4 regions of the Shewanella eurypsychrophilus genome follow, and region 4 is predicted to be linked to each of the others. Evidence: predicted binding sites of a transcription regulator. Region 4 holds the regulator's gene; each other region holds the start of a gene.

Region 1 (4,855 bases), 1.8 Mb from region 4:
GGAGTGAAGATAAGCCCACAGTACTAGTCACTGGTGGCGTGCATGGTTATGAAACAAGTGGCGTGCAGGGTGCGATACGCTTCTTGCAAACCAAGGCTAAGGAGTATCTGGACCGATTTAATATTCTGGTTGCCCCGTGTGTGAGTCCTTGGGGATATGAAACTATCAATCGCTGGAATCCAAATGCCGTCGATCCAAATCGCTCATTTTATCCAGAAAGCCCAGCTGAAGAGTCAGCGGCTTTAATGACCTATATCGCAGATTTAGGCATTGAGATCACTGCGCATATCGATCTACACGAAACCACAGATACCGATAATTCCGAGTTCAGGCCTGCATTAGCCGCCAGAGACGCGGTTGAGCACAGCAATTGGAATATTCCTGATGGTTTTTATCTGGTCGGTAATACCGAATTGCCAGTCAATGATTTTCAAACTGCCATTATTAGCTCAGTGGAAAAAGTCACCCATATTGCGCCGGCGGATGACTCGGGTAAGTTAATTGGAGTGCAATTAGCGCAATTTGGCGTGATTAACTATGCGACTAAGGCGTTAGGCTTATGCATTGGATTCAGCGATAGCGTTTATGCGACAACCACAGAAGTGTATCCTGATAGCCCTAAAGTGGATGATGAAAACTGTATTTTAGCGCAAGTAGCTGCCATAACTGGTGGATTAGATTATATTCTGCCGCTTGCTTAATCCCTGACTCAAAGCAAAGGTTGAGCACGACAAGTCAGGATAGTTTTAGCTTGATGATGAGAAGTGCTTTTTGTGCATGCAGCTGTAATTGCTGATGGATTAGATTACATCTTGCCACAAGATTAATGCAACGGAATATATAGAAATAAAGAACGCGTTAATGCTATGCAAAGTTAACGCGCTTTCATTTATATCAAGGCCATCATGCTAAGTGAACGCACCAGACCAACATCCAGATGGCAAATAATAGACTCGCGGCGCGCTTACTTATGGTGTGCCCCATACTCAATCCGATCAATGTACTGATACAGGTTAATGCAATCTGCATTGTCACCAATAGCATCAACTCGAAGATCTTATTGTCGGTGATCAATGGGGTGATCAGTAACGCAACTGCCGTCACCATAAGGAAATGATAAAGCAATAATTTATCTAGGCTACTGCCGGTTGCCGTTGTAGTTGCTATCATTATCCACCTCTTTATCTGTAAACTAATTATTAAATGATACCTAATTGATAATCATTCTCAATTAAATTTACACAGAAAGGGCTTTTTACCTCGGCTATTTGCATCAAGTCATTGCAGCCAAATGCACTTTAGTCTAAAGTTACTGGTAATTTGTACAGTAGTTTAAGTCCACATCTATGATCCTCTATATTGCTGAAAAACCATCACTTGGCCGTGCGATTGCCGACGTCTTGCCTAAGCCTCATAAAAAGGGTGATGGTCATATTATGGCTGCCAACGGTGATTGTGTATCCTGGTGTATTGGTCATCTGTTAGAGCAAGCTGAGCCTGATAGCTATGATGCGGACTATAAGTCATGGAAATTTGAGCATCTGCCTATTATTCCTGAAAAATGGAAAATGAAACCTAAACCTAAGACCCGCAGTCAGCTGACTGTGCTGAGAGGCCTAGTTAAAAAGGCGTCTCGGTTGGTCAACGCAGGCGACCCCGATAGAGAAGGGCAATTACTGGTCGATGAGGTGATTGCACATTTGGGCGTGAAGGGTGAAAAGCTCAATAGCACTCAGCGTTTACTGATCAGCGATCTCAATCCCCAAGCCGTTAAACGGGCACTCGGTCAGATGAGGAGTAACCGAGAGTTTATTCCGCTCTCTACATCGGCACTGGCTCGCTCACGAGCCGACTGGCTCTATGGTATGAATATGACCCGAGCCTATACGCTGCAGGGGCGTAAGGTAGGTTATCAGGGAGTGTTATCGGTAGGACGAGTGCAAACGCCTTTATTAGGCTTGGTGGTGCGCCGTGATGAAGAGATTGCCAATTTTGTCTCTAAGCCCTTTTATGAAGTGTTGGCCAATCTTACTACGGATCAAAACGAAAGCTTTAAAGCGAAATGGCACCCCAGCGAAGCCTGTCAGCCTTATATGGATGAAGAGGGCAGAGTGCTGGCGAAAGGCTTGGCACAAAATGTGGTTGACCGTATCACCGAACAGCCGGCAGAAGTGACCCAAGTGCTTGCCAAAGACAAGCAACAAAATGCCCCCTTACCTTATAGTTTATCTTCGCTGCAGATTGATGCGGCTAAGCGGTATGGCTTGAGTGCTAAAGAGGTGCTTGATACCTGTCAGGCTTTGTATGAAAGGCATAAACTGATCACGTATCCACGATCGGACAGTCGCTATTTGCCTGTGGAGCAGTTTTCTCAAGCGCATCAGGTGATTAAAGCCGTGGTTTCTGGGGCTGCAGAGCTGATAGACAGGTGTGATAAGCCAGATCCAAAAATTAAATCTAAGGCGTGGAATGACAGTAAAGTCGATGCGCACCACGCGATTATTCCTACTGAGAAAACCGCAAATTTATCCAGTCTTAATCAGCGTGAAAAACAAATCTACCTGCAAGTCGCACGGCAATATCTTGGTCAGTTTTATCCTCCCTACCTGTACAGTGAAACAGAGGTACAGATATTAATCCAAGGTGGCTTGTTTAAGACCAAGGCCAAGCAGGAAAGAGCATTAGGTTGGAAACAGCTTCTTGGCCGAAGCAGTGAAAAGTCTGTTTCAAAAGCAGACTCAAGAGATAGCAATGAAGAGGACGAACTCGCCAAACAGAGCTTGCCTCTGCTCAAGAAAGGTCAAGGATTGCAGTCAGGACAAGGAGAGTTGATAGAGAAAAACACCCAGCCACCTAAACATTTCACCGATGCAACCTTGCTCGGCGCAATGACAGGTATCAATCGTTATGTCATAGATCCTGAGATCCGCAAAATCTTGAAAGATACAGATGGTCTTGGCACTGAGGCGACGCGTGCTGGGATTATCGAATTACTGTTTAAACGCACGTTTTTAGTCCGGCAGGGTAAGTCTATTTTGGCTACAGATGTAGGTTCTGGGCTAATCAATAGCCTGCCGATGAGCGCCACCACGCCTGATATGACCGCATTGTGGGAGAGAAATCTCGATGCGATCAGTCGTAAAGAGGCGAGATATGCCAATTTCATGAGCCCGCTAGAGGACTCGCTCAAGGGGTTGATAGCTCAAGCAGGGGCTCAACTGCCGACCTCTTTGCAAGGGGTTAAAGCACCGCAGTCTAGTTTTAAAAAACGGCGCTACACCAAGAAGAAAAGTACCAAAACGACAAGCAAAAGAGCCTAGAATCTATTTTGATTTTTACTATTTAAATCATCAAATAAGGCTTCACGGATTGTTTTGTATCTTGCTGCCAGCTGTCGATTGCGTTTATATACTAAAAATAACGGTTCGTTGACTATTTTACAGGGGCGATGAATAAACAGTTGCTCCTTATGAGCAAAGTTATCCAATGCACTCTTGGGTAACACGGTGAACCCAATTCCAACAGAGATAGGCAGCAATATCTGGCTTAGCTGGTTGACATAGGTGGCGGTTGGCAATTCATCGATATTAAGCTTTGATAATTCACTGTCGCCACAAAGATCAAAATACAGTGACAGATAATGCTTTGCATCCGGGTGCTTAACCACACCACATGCTTTGAGTGATTCTGCTGTGACTTGTTTATCTTGATATTCTCTAGGCAAAATTAGGCACAGAGGTTCATTACCAATATTTACTGAATGAAACTGACTGGATTTAGGTGCTTGGGTTACTATGCCTAAATCAGTGATCCCATTTTGTATATCATTGAGTATCTTGCCATTAGGCGCTGCTTCTAGATGAGTGATAAGCGCTTTATGTTGAGCCTGTAACTTGAGTAGTTTTGGGTAGATCTGTAAGGCTAAGGCACCGGAGCAAGACATTTTACATAAGCCAGAATAGGGATCATCGAAACGTAAACGTTCAAATAGCTCAGCTTCATTACTCGCTAGGCGCAAGGCAAAATCATATACTTGTCGTCCTTGCTCCGTGAGTTCAAAGCTTTTTTTGTCACGATTTATCAGAGAATGGCCGCAGGCTTGCTCAAGTTTCTTTATATGCTGACTGACACCTGGCTGGGTCATGTAAAGCCTATCGGCAGTTTGGGTAAAATGCCCAGTGTCGATCAATGTCTTAAAGGTGTGTAGCCAGCTAGGGTTCAACATAAATTAGCTCAAGTAGATCAATAACAAAAAGTTATTATAATAAGAAATATTGATAATTTCTAATTGTTAAAATTGAAAGCTAAATCTATTTCATATCTCGATATTGATTGCTCTTAGCATCATAGCTAAACCCGGCCTCATTGAGGGTTTTCTCTAGATGCTCACTGCAGATATCCAGATCGTAAAACAACGCCGCTTTATCTTTACAGTTGTGCCTTAAATGTTCGTTAGCTATGCCGAGTAAAACTTCGGCAGATAAGCCTTCTAAGTTAAGTGACATCATTTTACACCTCGTCAATTTTGACTATTTGGTAGTGGCATTGGTTAAGTATGTCACTCTTTGCTATTGGTACAAGATTCTAGATGTAAAAAGACTTGTAGCCCACATTGACGCACATTCGAGCCAGACTACACTTAGCACTATTAATAGCCCTGTTTAACTATTTTCTCAGCAGATCCCATTTGTGGTTAACGGCGAAATTATACCAATCTGGATAAGTCAGTGTTCATAACCTAGCTATCAGCGGTTTTAACAAGTAAGAGTGATCAAGTCTGTATGTAGATCGGTATTAGGAGTGGAGATGCTAAACAAGTTTATAGTCAGTCTTATGGCTGGTATCTGTTTACTCT
Region 2 (4,855 bases), 2.8 Mb from region 4:
TTGTGCTGGCTCCCCGGTGCCGGGTGAAAAGTTAATCACGCTCCCCGTAAGAAGCCTTGCTGCATGTTTGATGCCTGACAAGGATATTTCAGCTCCTTCCAACCAAAAGTTTGAAGTTTGTGAAAGTAGCTGAGCGTATTCTTTGTCTATTTTAGCGGTAAAGTGGACGCCGGAATCTGTTAATTTCGTATCAGTGATCCTGCCTATTTCAATACCCCGAAACACAATTGAGGTTCCAGTGGAAGCGGCATCTGAATCATTGGCAGTTAAGCGGAACTCGATACCGCCTTGCGCGAGGGATTGGCTGTCATAAACATGGTAACTATGACCGTTTTTCGCTCTTTGAGATTCGTCAGATGAGCTAAAACTGAGTCCGCCAGCAAGAATGGTCGAAAGACTTTCAGATTTTATCTGAATGCCAGAAAGAGAAGCATCAATTGTTAACCCTGATACATTCCAAAATTGTGAATCAGTTTTTACTAAGTGGGCATATTGTTTCTGGATAAATGCGCTGAGTAATATTTGATTCGATCCCTCTAAACGATAGCTAATGACTTTGCCGACAGGAATTTGTCGGTAAAATATTTGAGAGCCTACGTCGAGTGAGCCTAAAGTATCAGAGGTTAATTCAATAATAAGCCCGTCAGTTTCAGGCAACATGATCGGCGCATTTGTTTCAGCTTCAAAGCTAGATTGAAATTTTCCTCCACCAGGCTGTATGCCAATATAGTTTCCTGAGAATAACGCATCGAGACCTTCGACACCGGTAATGGATGCTTTGGGGGTGACTAACCAAAATTTGGTTTCTTCATTAAGAAAGGGATCTGTTCTGTAATCCATTTTAAGATCGACATTTACCCCCTGAAGATCATCATCAATGCTGATATCAACAACTTTACCTACTGTAAGACCTTGATAACGAACTAGTGTTTTCCCCACGTCTATACCAGTAGCACTTGGGAAGTGGATACGCACTTCAATGCCTGCTTCTCTGATACTTTTAATGCCGAGCCACGAACCAAGGACTACAGCGACTATAGGCAATAGCCAAATAGGCGAAAAAAGTTTCTTTTTTACCACTTTCGGTGTTTCAATTTGAGTCATCTTTCGATTCCAGTCGATCCCAGAGTAAACGAGTGTCCAATACTTTAGCTGCGACTTGAGTCAATAAAATCACTAAAGCAAATGCGGTTGCAGCAGGGCCAGGTCTAGCATCGAGCAATTGGCCCATATTTACCAGTGCTGCAGTAATTGATATAACAAACAGATCGAGCATAGACCAACGACCTATCCATTCTATGATATGAAAACCTATCATGAGTTTTTTCTTTGAGATAGGCAGTCTGAAGCTTATGGCGGTTAAATATATGGTTAGACCGACAATCTTTAATATGGGTACCGCAATGCTGGCAGTGAATAAAATAATGGCAATGGGGATGATATTAAGATCAACCAAGTGTGTGATCCCTGTGAATATCGTATCGTGCCGTGTTTGTCCCTGACTGGTAAATATAGTGATGGGATAAATATTCGCTGGAATAAGCAAGATGGCTGCAGTGATGAGTAAGGCCCAACTTTTTTGCAGGCTGGAATCATCCCTTAACGCTAAAACACTGCCACATCGCGAACAGTGACGCTTCTTGTAGACCGATAACTGTTGGCAAGAAGGGCAGAGAGTGAGTCCAAGATCTTTACCTTGCTGTTTTTGAGAGACCTTACTCATCGATGATATTCCACATGTGTTCGATATGATATTCACGTTGAAGAAACAGAGTCACAAGAAATAGCATTGCAAAACAGAATGTGCCCATTCCAAGATAGATATCGGTGTAATCAGTAAGTTGAAAAACGGAGATGAAAATACTGATCATATAAATTTCTAGCATAGATAACTGGGTGATTAATTCGTGAAAACGTAACAAGCGTTTTAATACTTCACGGAAAAAAGGAACATTGAGTCGATATTTTATGATTAAAATTTGTGTGAGAACCGATATCAATAATAGTCCGGGTGCGATAACTGCTGAGACCAGGACTGCAATCGCCACTATCCAATATCCTTGGTTAGCCACCGCCATAGCACCTTCTATGGTCGTAGTTGTTCTGATGCTGCCCAGAAAGTGTAACTCAAGTACGGGCAGTAAATTAGCGGGTATAAAAAAAATAAGAGCCGTTAAACACAGCGCGAGCATACCATTGATAGAGCAATAGGGAGTATCGTAAAGAGTGGTGTGGCATCGAGGACAAAGCGCACGCACGCCGGAAGGCAAAGCGCGTTTACTTATCACCAGATCACATGAGCGACACAAAGTCACACTTGAATCTGCACAATTATATTCGATTAATGGTTTCAAGCTAGGCAATACACCTTCTACAGTTTAATTCTTCACTTAGTCATATCTGTTAACGTACTAATTGTACATTGATTTCAACTGCCAGTGTGTTTATAGATTTGTAGATATCACACTATAATCAGTCAGATAATATCAGGTTTTCTAGAATACTTGCATAAGAAGTTATTTTTATGAGACTCTATAACTGTATATATAAACAGTGACGAGGGTGTTATGGCAGTTGTAACAAAATTTGTAGTGGTCAGAGAAGGGGTGGAAAAAATGACATTCACATCTAAGAAGGAGGCTGATGCCTACGATAAGATGCTTGATATCGCAGATAACCTGACTCCCTTTCTCACTGAATCAGATCTTGAGCTTGATGATGGAACTTGCGAGAAAATCAGTTTCTTTTTAGCGCAAAATAAAGAAAAGTTATTAAGCTTACTTAAGGGCATGGCGCCACAAAAACCGACAAAGGCGATAAAAACGCCAAAAAAATCTGAAACTAAAAAATAAATTTGTTAGGAAGTGAGTATGAGTTCTGATTTTTACCAAACATTAAATCGCCAAGCACAAGCGCTACTGCAAGGAGAAGATGATCTTGTTGCGGCAATGGCCAATTTCTCGGCTTTAATCAACGATACTCTCGAAGACCTCAATTGGGTGGGTTTTTATCTGCTTAAAAATGAGCAGTTAGTTTTAGGCCCATTCCAAGGGAAAGTGGCTTGCACTCGAATTGCATTAGGTCAGGGCGTTTGCGGCTCTGCAGCTTTAGAGAATAAAACATTTAGAGTGGCAGATGTGCACCAATTCTCCGGTCATATTGCTTGTGATGCGGCCAGTAATTCGGAAATTGTGATACCCGTAATGAGTGGTAATAGTCTGATTGCCGTACTCGACATCGATAGCCCTAAACTCGACCGTTTTAATGAAATTGATCAAATTGGCCTAGAAAACTTGGTTCTAAGCTTAGAAAAAGCGTTATTTGATTAAACTACAACCGATTTTGCATAATTGATGGTCGCAATCGTCAAACTCGGGTTTATAATAGGCGGTTCGAATACTAAGGACGTCGAGAGTGAGTTCCTGAAGGAATGCTTGGCGTTTGTTAATTGTAATTGCTAAAGTATGTCTGCCGTATACGTGTTGAAAAAGAGATGACTCTTTGAGGCTATCTGATTCGACCTGCGAAAGACAAATATAAACGACATTAGTTTACCTATACCTTAGGTTTGCTCGTGCCCATTTTTTAACTGTGGAAGTAATGATGGAATCAACAGACAAGTTGACCGACACCAACGCAATTCTTGCGTATTTATATGAAACATTTCCTTTGTGCTTTATTGCCGAGGGTGAAACTAAGCCATTAAAGATTGGATTGTTTCAAGAGTTGGCTGAAAGGTTAGCTGATGATTCTAAAGTCAGTAAAACTCAATTAAGAATTGCTTTGAGACGCTATACTAGTAGCTGGCGTTATCTTAAAGGTGTAAAAGCTGGAGCACAGCGTATAGACCTTGATGGCAAAGAATGTGGTGAACTCGAGCAAGAACATATTGATCACGCTCAAACTACACTTAAAGAAAGCCAAGAAAAAGCCAAAGCTAAGCGTGTTGCTAAAGCGACTGCAGCTAAGAAAGAAGCTCAAGCGGCTAAACAGGCAAAGAAACCAGCACCTAAACGTGCCAAGCCAGCGCCTAAAAAGCCAGCGAAAGAATCTGCACCTGTTGTTAATTTAACGCCAGCAGTGTTAAATGAGCTGAAACAAAATCAGCGTGTTAATGTCAAATTAGGTAAGTCACCTGTATCTGGTGTTATCGTTGACATTAAAAAGCAAGATGTTCAAGTACAGTTAGATTCAGGTCTAACGGTAAAAGTTAACGTTGAGCACATCATGCTATAAATTTAGTAAAGGAGTAACTTGTTGATGCGAAAAATTACCCTGGCTGCGTCAATCGCCAGTATTTTTGTCGGATTCTCGGCATGGGCGTTAACCCCAACAATTCCATTCAGCGAGTTACCCGCTTTAACGCAGGAGCCGCAACATAAAGTTGCGAGCAAACGCGTGACCGGTCTCTTCACTCGTTCTCATTATCATAGATTTGACTTAGACGATGCATTTTCTGAGCAAGTATTTCAACGCTATCTTAAACAGCTTGATTACAGACGCAATGTACTTCTTCAAAGTGATCTCGACACGTTTAGTATCTATTCAAAACAGTTCGACGACATGCTTAAAAGCGGTGATTTAACACCTGCTTACAAAATGTTTGAACTCGTTCAAAAACGACGTTACGACCGTTTTGCCTATGCATTAACTTTGTTAGATAAAGAGATCGATTTTACTGTTGCTAACGATAAGTATCAGTATGACCGTGAGGACGCGACTTGGCCTAAAGGTGAAGCAGAGGTCAATGAACTCTGGCGACAGCGTGTCAAGTACGATGCATTAAACCTGAAGTTAACAGGTAAAGAATGGGATGAAATAGTTCCGGTTCTAGAAAAACGCTATAACAATGCAA
Region 3 (4,855 bases), 1.6 Mb from region 4:
GCATCAGGGATTGCCAGCTGTAGGAAAGGATTACCACCTTTTATCTTAATATATTCGGCATGTGCCTGTTCGACCGGTGAAGTAGGTACGGCAAAGGGGAGCTTAGTGATAATCAAGTTGGTCAAATAATCACCTGGAAGATCTAGCCCTTCGGAGAAGCTGCCAGTACCGAAGATAATGCTTGCTTCATTTTCATCACAACGCTTTTTATGGGTCTTGAGGATCTCTTGTCTAGAGGCTGTGCCCTGAATGAGTAAACCTGTTTTGATTTTACTTTGAACCAGATCGACCACCTTTTCCATCTGCCAGTACGAAGCAAAAAGGACTAAAGTTGCCATTTCACCGTCAACTAACGCCAATATTTGCTCGGCAAGTTCTTCGGTGAATTTTTCATCTGTGGGCTCATTAATCATTTTCGGCAAGAAAAGAGTCGCGTTTTGCTCGAAATCGAAAGGGGAGTCCATCGCCAAAAAGCGGCTGCCATCATTGATAGAGAGTCCAACTTGATGAGTGAAGTGGTTAAAGTTGTTCAAGGCTCGTAACGTCGCACTACATAGAACAACCCCTGCCGCTTTATCCCATAGCAGCTTTTCTAGCATGAAACCCACCTCGATGGGTGAAGCACTAAATAAGTAATCAGTTTGCTTACCCGTTAAGGCTTCTATCCATCGAGCCATAGGAGCCCCTTTCGGGTTGTCCTGTTTGGCCATCATTTTCCACAGTTTCTGCATGTTTTCCAGACGCTGTAACATAAAGCCTGTTTCAGTGAGTAACTGTTCGGCTTGATGCTTGGGGATCTCGCCATCTTTTATGGCTTCACTGAGTAAAACCAGCATTTTATTAAATTGCTTTAACGCAGTCGTCGATACAGTGGCTAAGTTTTCTGCTTGTATGATGAGCGCATCGGGCAGTTTACCGTGTTCGAAACGCAAACGACTCTCAGGGTTGTCAAATCTATGAATTTGAGAATCACAAAAGTGTGCAATTTGTGTGAGTTGGCCAGTGAGGTCGGTAATATGATCTTGCATGGCTTGTGCCGGGCTTATGATATGGTTACTTTTTATTTGGTTCTGTAGCTTGCTACAAGTCTTATCAATTTTCTCTAACCAATCGACAGCACCTTTGAGCGTGGACTGGGCACTGGAGAAATCCCTAGCGACCATAGGCAAGTGGTGTGCTTCATCGATGATGTAGTACAGCTCTTCAGGATCTGGCAAAATGACCCCGCCACCGAGTTCTAGATCGGCAAATAATAAGCTGTGGTTAGCGATTAATACATCCCAGCTATCGAGATCTTCACGGGCTTTATGGAATGGACAGTTTCTATGACTAGCAAGCTGACGATGACAACTGTGCTTGTCACATGCTATTTGCTGCCAAAGATGATCGGGAAGCTGCTCAATTAACGTATCACGTTCACCGTTCCACTTTCCTTCATGATATTGTTTGAGTAATCCCTGTAGCTGTTTTATCTGACTATTATCAGGTTTAGTCTGCCACATGGCCATCTGAGTGCCATTATCTGCTCCAACCAACATCTCCATCTTCGACAGACACACATAGCGTTGACGACCCTTTACTAGGCCGAACGTGAAATCCAGTTCTGAATGCTGTAAAAAGAATGGCAGATCTTTATGCAGCAGCTGCTCTTGCAGTGCTACGGTTGCCGTGGCGATACACACTTTCTTTTTACTGGCGAGAGCTAATGGTATTGAGCCTAAAATATAGGCGAGCGACTTACCAATCCCCGTACCAGCTTCGACGACAATAATGCGCCGATGTTTATCGTATTCACCCGCAAGTGTTTTTGATATCTCGGCGACGATATAGTTTTGCTCACGTCTGGAGCGAAAGCCAGGTAATGAGTTAGCAATACCTTTATATATAGAGCGGATCTGTGTCTTAACGTCGGCGGATAGCATGAAAGTACAGGCAAGGAAAATAGTGCTGTATATAATAACAGTTAATGTGAAGAGGTAAAGGTAATCGTGTTTAGCCAGTGGGGATAGTCGTTGATGATTGCGTTATTAATACATTAACAGCATTTGAGACCAGTACCGCTGGCTAGGATTTGCCTATTGCTCAAGGGTACAGATATGAAGATATTTAATGAGCTTAATTGAACAGCATTCATGGTACTCAGCTAATTAGTGAGATTGGCATTAATATAGTAATCTGTAAGCGATGAAAAACTTTGCTATACACAGAACCTGAATATGACCATCTCCAGTTCCCAGACCGTATCCGGCCGCATTTTAACTCGTCAGCTAGTTAACCACTCAGGCGAACTTAGCTTTCACTATTATATAAAGACCCAGTCTGGTCCTGTTCTCGTTAAAGTCCCTCAAGGGGAGTATGTTTGTTTCTGCTCAACTGAACAGTTAAGTCAGCTTGAACCTCACCTTCGTTTATTAAAAGTAAGGGTGCAGCAGTTAGCACTGAAGAGTTTTGCTAATGAGCCCGTTTCGGCAATATATTGTCGTTCATCCCAGAGTTTTAGACAGCTAACTCGTACGGCGACTGATCTTGATGTTCGTCTATTTGAAACCGATATTCGCCCTGAACATAGATTTTTAATTGAACGCTTTATTGCCTTAGACGTTGAGTTTATCGGCGAGTATGGCTTGAATATACCTAATGCTGGTCAGCCTAAGTCTGTTAGCTCTATGACTAACCTAGCCGTGTTTAATGCCACGAGAGCCAGAAAAAGTGATATCGATGTCAACTTAAAAGCCATTTCACTCGATTTCGAGTGCAGTATGTCTGGTGTACTCTACTCGGTTGGCTTGTATGGCAAGACTGCAGGTGAAGAATATAAGAATGTGATAATGGTGGGTGATGCATCTTCTATCTCTGCAGATAAAGTGGTGGATTATATTCACTGGGTAGAAGATGAAAAGGCGCTTATCCATAAACTGATTGACTGGTTTAATGAATATGATCCAGACATCATTATTGGCTGGGCAGTGGTCACATTTGATTTAGCTTTATTGTATCGACGGGCCAACTTTCATGGCATTCGTCTCTATCTGGGCAGAGGAGGGACTGAGCTAAGCTGGAAGGTGGCAGATAAGTTTCGTCCAGAAACGCTATCTTTACCGGGAAGGTTTGTTCTTGACGGTATCGATTGGTTAAAAGCGGCTTTTTATCGTTTCGATAGCTTCTCACTTGAGTCTGTTTCCCGTGCATTACTCGAAGAGGGTAAGGCGCTGCCCAGTGGCGAGAAAGGTGTCGATAATAGAGGCGGTGAGATAACCCAATTATTTAACACCGATAAAGCAGCACTGGCACATTATAACTTAACAGACAGCCGGCTAGTCTGGGATATATTCGATAAGGCAGAGCTGTTTGCCTTCGCCATTGAGCGATCAAGGTTAACCGGTTTAGAACTTGGGCGAGTCGGAGCCTCGGTGGCTGCATTTAATAACTTATATTTACCGCACCTGCATAGAGCGGGATTTGTGGCCCCTGCGATGGCCACTAGCCAAGGGTTAGAGAGCCCAGGTGGCTATGTGATGAATTCTATTCCTGGGCTCTATAAACATATACTGGTTCTCGATTTTAAGAGCCTTTACCCATCCATTATTCGTACATTTCTCATCGACCCAAAGGGTCTGATAAAAGGTTTGTCTGAGCCCGAGGCCGATAATGTTGCAGGCTTTTTAGGTGCTCAATTTAGCCGTCAATCGCCTATATTACCTGAATTGATTAAAACCTTATCTGAACACCGGGAAGTGGCTAAGGCTGAGAGTAACAGTCCGCTTTCACAAGCGATCAAAATTATCATGAATTCCTTGTATGGTGTGTTGGGCTCTCGTGGCTGTGTGTTCCATGATGCCAGGCTGGCTAGTTCGATTACCCTCAGGGGTCATCAGATAATGAAGCAGACCAGAGCTTGGATAGAAGAGTCTGGCTATCAAGTGATTTACGGCGATACGGACTCTACTTTTGTCTGGCTGGGTGATAAGCCTATCGAGGCTGATAGCATTAGCGACATTGGCAAAGGTTTAGTCGTAGATATCAATAAAAAATGGCGACAAAAGCTTACCGATGAAATGCAGCTCAAGAGCTACCTTGAACTAGAGTATGAATCTCATTACGAGCAATTTTTTATGCCGACGTTAAGAGGCTCAACAGAAGGTTCCAAAAAACGCTATGTTGGCGCCTACACAGACGAACAAAAACAACTGCAACTTGTGTTTAAGGGCATGGAGCAAGTTCGTAGTGACTGGAGCCCTCTAGCGAGGCGGATCCAAGCTGCACTATATTACAAACTGTTTTCAAAGTTGGATGTCATGGCTTATCTGCAGGAAGTCGTTAATGATTTACTCGAAGGTAAGCTAGATGAGGAGCTCATTTTCTCCAAAAGACTGAGACGAAACATTGAAGACTATACCGCGAAATCCTCTCCCCATGTCAAAGCGGCAAAGCTGATGTGCGAATACTCTGGTGAGCAACGTCATGCTAAAAAAGGCGCTAGAGTAGAATACCTGATCACGCTTAATGGTGCCGAACCTACAAAGTATAGACAGGCTGCAATTGATTATCATTACTATATAAACAAGCAGCTGGCTCCAGTCGCTGAACCAGTTTTGACACTGCTCGACAAACGTTTCTCCGATATTGCTTCTAAACAGCTGTCGTTAATTTAATAGATGCCATCTTAAGATTGTTCTGACTTTATGTTAACAGACAGTATATATTCTGCTGTGAAAGAGTTTTCTTAGTTAATTTGATGATAAACCATGATGTTTTTGTGACTTTCGTCTTTGAGTGATTGCTAATCTTTTGCTAATCTCACAGGCAACTAGGAAGGCAGCGAACGACGGAATGACACAAAGCAGAATCAAGCAGA
Region 4 (4,855 bases):
GTCAAAGTGACCGAGCTGACTGCTGCGGCATCATTGATATTAGTCATGACCCGATTGGCTAAGGTGTTCACGACAGGAGTTAACCACTTAGGCTTCTGCTCAGGATCGTTAGCCAACTCAGTCCTCCAATCTGGTACTTGCTCATCGAGGTAATTTTGCAGAGTAATAGACTGACCGAAGTTAACATAACCTTGACCAAAGTTACCTAACTTACGGATGGCACCAAATAACTGCCAAACGGACTCTTTCTTTTTCTTCTTACCACTTAACTCTTTATGGTAAGTAGCCACTTCCATGACGTGATCATAGCCAAGATATACAGGCACTAAGGTCACAGGCCTTTCCATACCACGGAGCACACTATTAAGCGTCATAGCTATCATGCCGGTCTTGGGCGCCAGCAAACGTCCGGTGCGTGAACGGCCACCTTCAGTAAAGTATTCAACTGAATAACCTTTCTTGAATAGCTGATCTAAATATTCACGGAAAACGACGGTATAGAGCTTGTTACCTCTGAAGCTTCGGCGAATAAAGAAGGCACCACCACGGCGGAACATAGGACCCGCTGGCCAAAAATTAAGATTGATACCAGCAGCAATATGTGGCGGAACCATTCCTTGGTAATAGAGGATATATGAAAGCAATAAGTAGTCCATATGACTACGATGACAGGGAACATAAATAATCTCATGCCCATCATGATGCAGCTGTCTAACCTGTTCAGCTCCTCTAATATTGATGCCTTTATAGAGTTTGTTCCACAGCCAGGTCAAGAAGCGTTCAGCAATACGAACTAGACTCTCTGAGTAATCTGCAGCGACTTCATCCAGATACTCCATCGCCTTAGCTCTAGCCTCGGTTTCCGATATTTTCTTACTCGCCGCTTCTTCGAGAATCGCTTTTTTGAGAGATTCTGAATTTAATAGGTCTTGGAAAAGCACCTGACGCTTAGGTAAAACGGGTCCGGTCATCACCTTACGCTGACGGCTAAAGTGAACCCTAGCGACTCGAGCTAGCTTATGAGCAATCCGCTTGTCAGTGCCATGCTCATCAGCCATATGACGAATTGAAACAGCATTAGAAAATTGAACGAAGTTGTGTCGTCCTAAAAAAAGAATCATCAGACACTTGCGAAGCCAGGTTGGATTTTGACGCTCAAGCACTGCCGCCTTCATCGTATCGTCTTCTTTACCAGGAGTTCGTCCCCAGTACAGGCTCACAGGCACTAACTGTATGTCCAGCTCTGGCTTCTGCTTATGCACCTTCAACAGTTCCATAAAACTGTTTAAGAAAAATTCGTTACTTTTCCTTTGGCCAAATAGAGGCTTAGCTCCCTCTAAACATACGACTCTTGGTGTCTTTCCACCATCGACCACAAGGTCATCATATGGGCTTGGCAGTCCATACTTACTGGTGATTTCACTCAATGCTGCAATGTCACTGAGAGACTCAGTCTTCATCACATAAACCACTGGCTTATCAGGGTCCAAATTGAGATCGACGAAAGGTTCATGGGGCACGACGACAGTCAGTACCAACTGTTTTTGAATCCAACGTAATGATTTATACCAAAGAGAATCTTTTTTAGACATTTTCTTATGCAATGTGAGCCATCTTAATAACCGTATAGAATACCAGATAAAGCAGAGATAGCCCTAATGTCATTAATAAAAGCCACTTATAAGTCATGGTCAGTAATATATTAGCTAAGGACTCAAATTCAACGAGAGAAATACTGGCCAGCTTAACTGTTGAACTTAAATCATAAATATTGAAACTATGATAAAACTTGGTTAATCCTTGCACTGGTCACAATACTGTATATACTGACAGTAACTGTATAGAAAGACAGGATTCATAATGAGACCTTTGACACCAAGACAAGCCGAAATCCTTGAGCTCATCAAGCGTAATATTTCCGATACTGGTATGCCGCCAACCCGTGCTGAAATTGCTAAACGTTTAGGTTTCAAGAGTGCCAATGCGGCTGAAGAGCATTTAAAAGCATTAGCAAAGAAAGGCTGCATAGAGATAATTCCCGGCACCTCACGTGGCATTCGATTAACCCAAGCTGCGGAGCCGGAAGAGTTAGGCTTACCCTTGATAGGTCAAGTCGCAGCAGGAGAGCCTATTCTCGCTCAAGAACATATCGAACAACATTACCAAGTTGATCCAGCTATGTTCCGCCCCAGTGCTGACTTTCTCCTTCGGGTGCGTGGCGATAGCATGAAAGATATCGGCATTCTCGAGGGTGACTTACTTGCTGTTCACAAAATAGAACAAGCAAGAAATGGTCAAGTAGTAGTAGCACGAGTTGAAGACGACGTAACAGTAAAACGTTTTGAGAAAAAAGGCAGCATGGTTTATCTACATGCGGAAAATGAAGAGTATTCGCCCATTATTATTGATCTCACCAGCCAAAGCCTGACCATTGAAGGCCTAGCTGTTGGTGTGATCCGTAACGGCGACTGGCAATAATTGATTTCGCTGATTGACGAAGGAGCTTGGCAATGAATGATTTAATCGGAAACAGCCCTAGACACCCAGGTTTATGGTCGAATCCCCTTGACCAAGTGTCCATCGAACAAAGCAATGCGAGTATCACCACAGTTAGCACCCACACTCAGGGCCGCGTGGAGCTGAGAAAAGTGAGTAATCAGCTTGCTACTTTGAGCCATCAGGGGCAATGGATTGTATTGATCAGTCCTCCTAACATAGGTTACAAGCAGATGTTAGCCGAAGCAGGAGTCAGAATGGACCGCGTCCTTCTCGTTCATGCTAAAGACGAAGTCGAAACCTTATGGGCCATGGAGAAGGCGCTCACCAGTGGTACATCCAGTGCCGTCATCTGCTGGACTAGTGCCTTAGATTCAAGGGACAATCGCCGACTCAAACTGGTAGAAAAAAGTGCGCGCGCCCTAGGTATTGTCATTGAGGATGCGAATAGTCACTTACATGCTAAGCCCCACCGCCAAACAGATACTCACTTCAGCCAGGCCAGTTTATTTGTTTCTCTGCACTGATCTCGAGTCAATATAGCGAATAGAAATTGACTATTTAAGTCCCGTGAGGGACTTTTTTGTGTCTGATTTTTATTTAAAATATTTAAAAGTTTCGCTAAAAGTGATCTTGATCAATATTTCAACACCAAGTAAGTTAGAGTGATAACAACGATAATTTGTTATATCCAAACGATTTAGTAGTCGGCGTAGTAAAATTCTGCCATCTGTAAAAGGCCAGATATTTACCTCGCTGAGATCGGTACTGATATATTCAGCCGTAGGTGCGAGTGTGGTTAACTCTGGTAGTCAGTGACTACCAAACTAAAATAACAGGTAAACCGCCACTGCACTTTGAAGTCATCGTTGCTTTTTTGGGAACTGAAGAGTTTGCATAGAGCAGAGACTTACTGTGTGACTCTTCTTTGTCTTAATTTTTGACAGAGGAGAAGTCTAGTGAAGCGAGTGTTGTATAGTTTTCTGGCGTTGCTGTTTACGCCATACGTTTTGGCATCAGAAATGCCCCTTAATATGACAAAGGGCGTTACAGATATCAGTGGCCAGGTATACAACCTGCACATGATCATCCTGTATATCTGTTGCGCCATCGGTGTTGTGGTTTTTGGTGTGATGATCTATTCCATGATCAACCATCGTAAATCTAAGGGTGCCGTCGCAGCCAATTTCCACGAAAGTACTAAGGTCGAGATAGCTTGGACCGTTACCCCTTTCATCATACTTATCCTTATGGCTATTCCGGCGACAAAGACCTTAATCGCCATGGAAGATCCTAGTGATGCCGACATCACCATCAAGATCACAGGCTCTCAATGGAAATGGCATTACAGCTATTTCGATCAAGATATAGAATTCTATAGTTTACTCTCAACGCCAAGAGAGCAGATTGAGGGAACCGAAGAGAAGGGAGTGAACTACCTCCTAGAAGTCGATAAGCCCTTAGTGCTTCCTATCAATAAAAAAATACGCTTTCTGATGACATCGGAAGATGTGATCCACTCCTGGTGGGTTCCCGCATTTGCCGTCAAGAAAGACGCTAATCCGGGCTTTATCAATGAAGCATGGACGCGTATCAATACACCAGGTACCTACCGCGGCCAATGCGCCGAACTCTGCGGCAAAGATCATGGCTTCATGCCTATCGTGGTCGAGGCCCTGAGCCAAGCCGACTTCGACATTTGGATAGCAGAACAAAAAAATCAAGCCAGCGCAGCCGCGGCAGATGCCCAAGCCTCCTTGAGTAAATCTCTCTCCATGGATGAGCTTATGGCCCAAGGTGAACAGGTCTACATGTCTCGATGTGCCGCCTGTCATCAGCCCAACGGCATGGGTCTACCTGGCGTATTCCCTCCAATGAAAGGCAGCCCAATCACCACTGGACCATTAATAGATCACTTAGAGATGGTTATCAATGGCAAGGCGGGCACTGCGATGCAGGCTTTTGGAAAGCAATTAACCGCGCAAGAAATTGCCGCAGTAATTACTTATGAACGTAACGCTTGGGATAACAACACAGGCGATATGGTTCAGGCATCTGACGTCAGTCAGCATGGCCAATAGGGAGGCAATATGAATACTTTAACCCGCGAAGCGGAACCAAATATGGAAATCGCCCAGGTCGAAGAAGCCAGCGAGCACCATGATGAACATCACCAGCAGCACCCTTCGGGCATAAAACGTTGGCTGTTCACCACCAACCACAAAGACATAGGCACACTCTACCTCTGGTTCAGTTTTATCATGTTCCTCACGGGTGGCGCCATGGCGATGGTAATTCGTGCTGAACTGTTTCAACCAGGACTGCAGCTGATAGAACCTAACTTCTTCAATCAGATGAC

Evidence for each region. Region 4 encodes LexA, which represses DNA repair genes until DNA is damaged. Its sites were predicted from a motif close to TACTGTATNNNNATACAGTA; they were not measured.
Region 1: a site for LexA is predicted at 1,311-1,330, ahead of FM038_RS08385 (DNA topoisomerase III). Genes of this name have one in related genera too.
Region 2: a site for LexA is predicted at 2,537-2,556, ahead of FM038_RS13715 (YebG family protein). Genes of this name have one in related genera too.
Region 3: a site for LexA is predicted at 1,946-1,965, ahead of dinG (ATP-dependent DNA helicase DinG). Genes of this name have one in related genera too.

The regions. Positions count from the first base shown of each region.
Region 1 is NZ_CP045503.2:1,996,559-2,001,413, forward strand. It holds gene FM038_RS08375 (M14 family metallopeptidase) at 1-701, shown strand, start outside; gene FM038_RS08380 (hypothetical protein) at 904-1,170, opposite strand; gene FM038_RS08385 (DNA topoisomerase III) at 1,347-3,320, shown strand; gene FM038_RS08390 (LysR family transcriptional regulator) at 3,317-4,225, opposite strand; gene FM038_RS08395 (DUF4250 domain-containing protein) at 4,311-4,505, opposite strand; gene FM038_RS08400 (phosphate/phosphite/phosphonate ABC transporter substrate-binding protein) at 4,807-4,855, shown strand, end outside.
Region 2 is NZ_CP045503.2:3,245,326-3,250,180, reverse strand. It holds gene FM038_RS13730 (MlaD family protein) at 1-1,104, opposite strand, end outside; gene FM038_RS13725 (paraquat-inducible protein A) at 1,091-1,723, opposite strand; gene FM038_RS13720 (paraquat-inducible protein A) at 1,716-2,342, opposite strand; gene FM038_RS13715 (YebG family protein) at 2,568-2,852, shown strand; gene FM038_RS13710 (GAF domain-containing protein) at 2,871-3,329, shown strand; gene proQ (RNA chaperone ProQ) at 3,604-4,236, shown strand; gene prc (carboxy terminal-processing peptidase) at 4,261-4,855, shown strand, end outside.
Region 3 is NZ_CP045503.2:1,838,127-1,842,981, forward strand. It holds gene dinG (ATP-dependent DNA helicase DinG) at 1-1,922, opposite strand, end outside; gene FM038_RS07730 (DNA polymerase II) at 2,211-4,652, shown strand.
Region 4 is NZ_CP045503.2:239,580-244,434, reverse strand. It holds gene plsB (glycerol-3-phosphate 1-O-acyltransferase PlsB) at 1-1,592, opposite strand, end outside; gene lexA (transcriptional repressor LexA) at 1,861-2,478, shown strand; gene FM038_RS01075 (cell division inhibitor SulA) at 2,511-3,023, shown strand; partial or broken gene coxB (cytochrome c oxidase subunit II) at 3,456-4,568, shown strand; gene ctaD (cytochrome c oxidase subunit I) at 4,620-4,855, shown strand, end outside.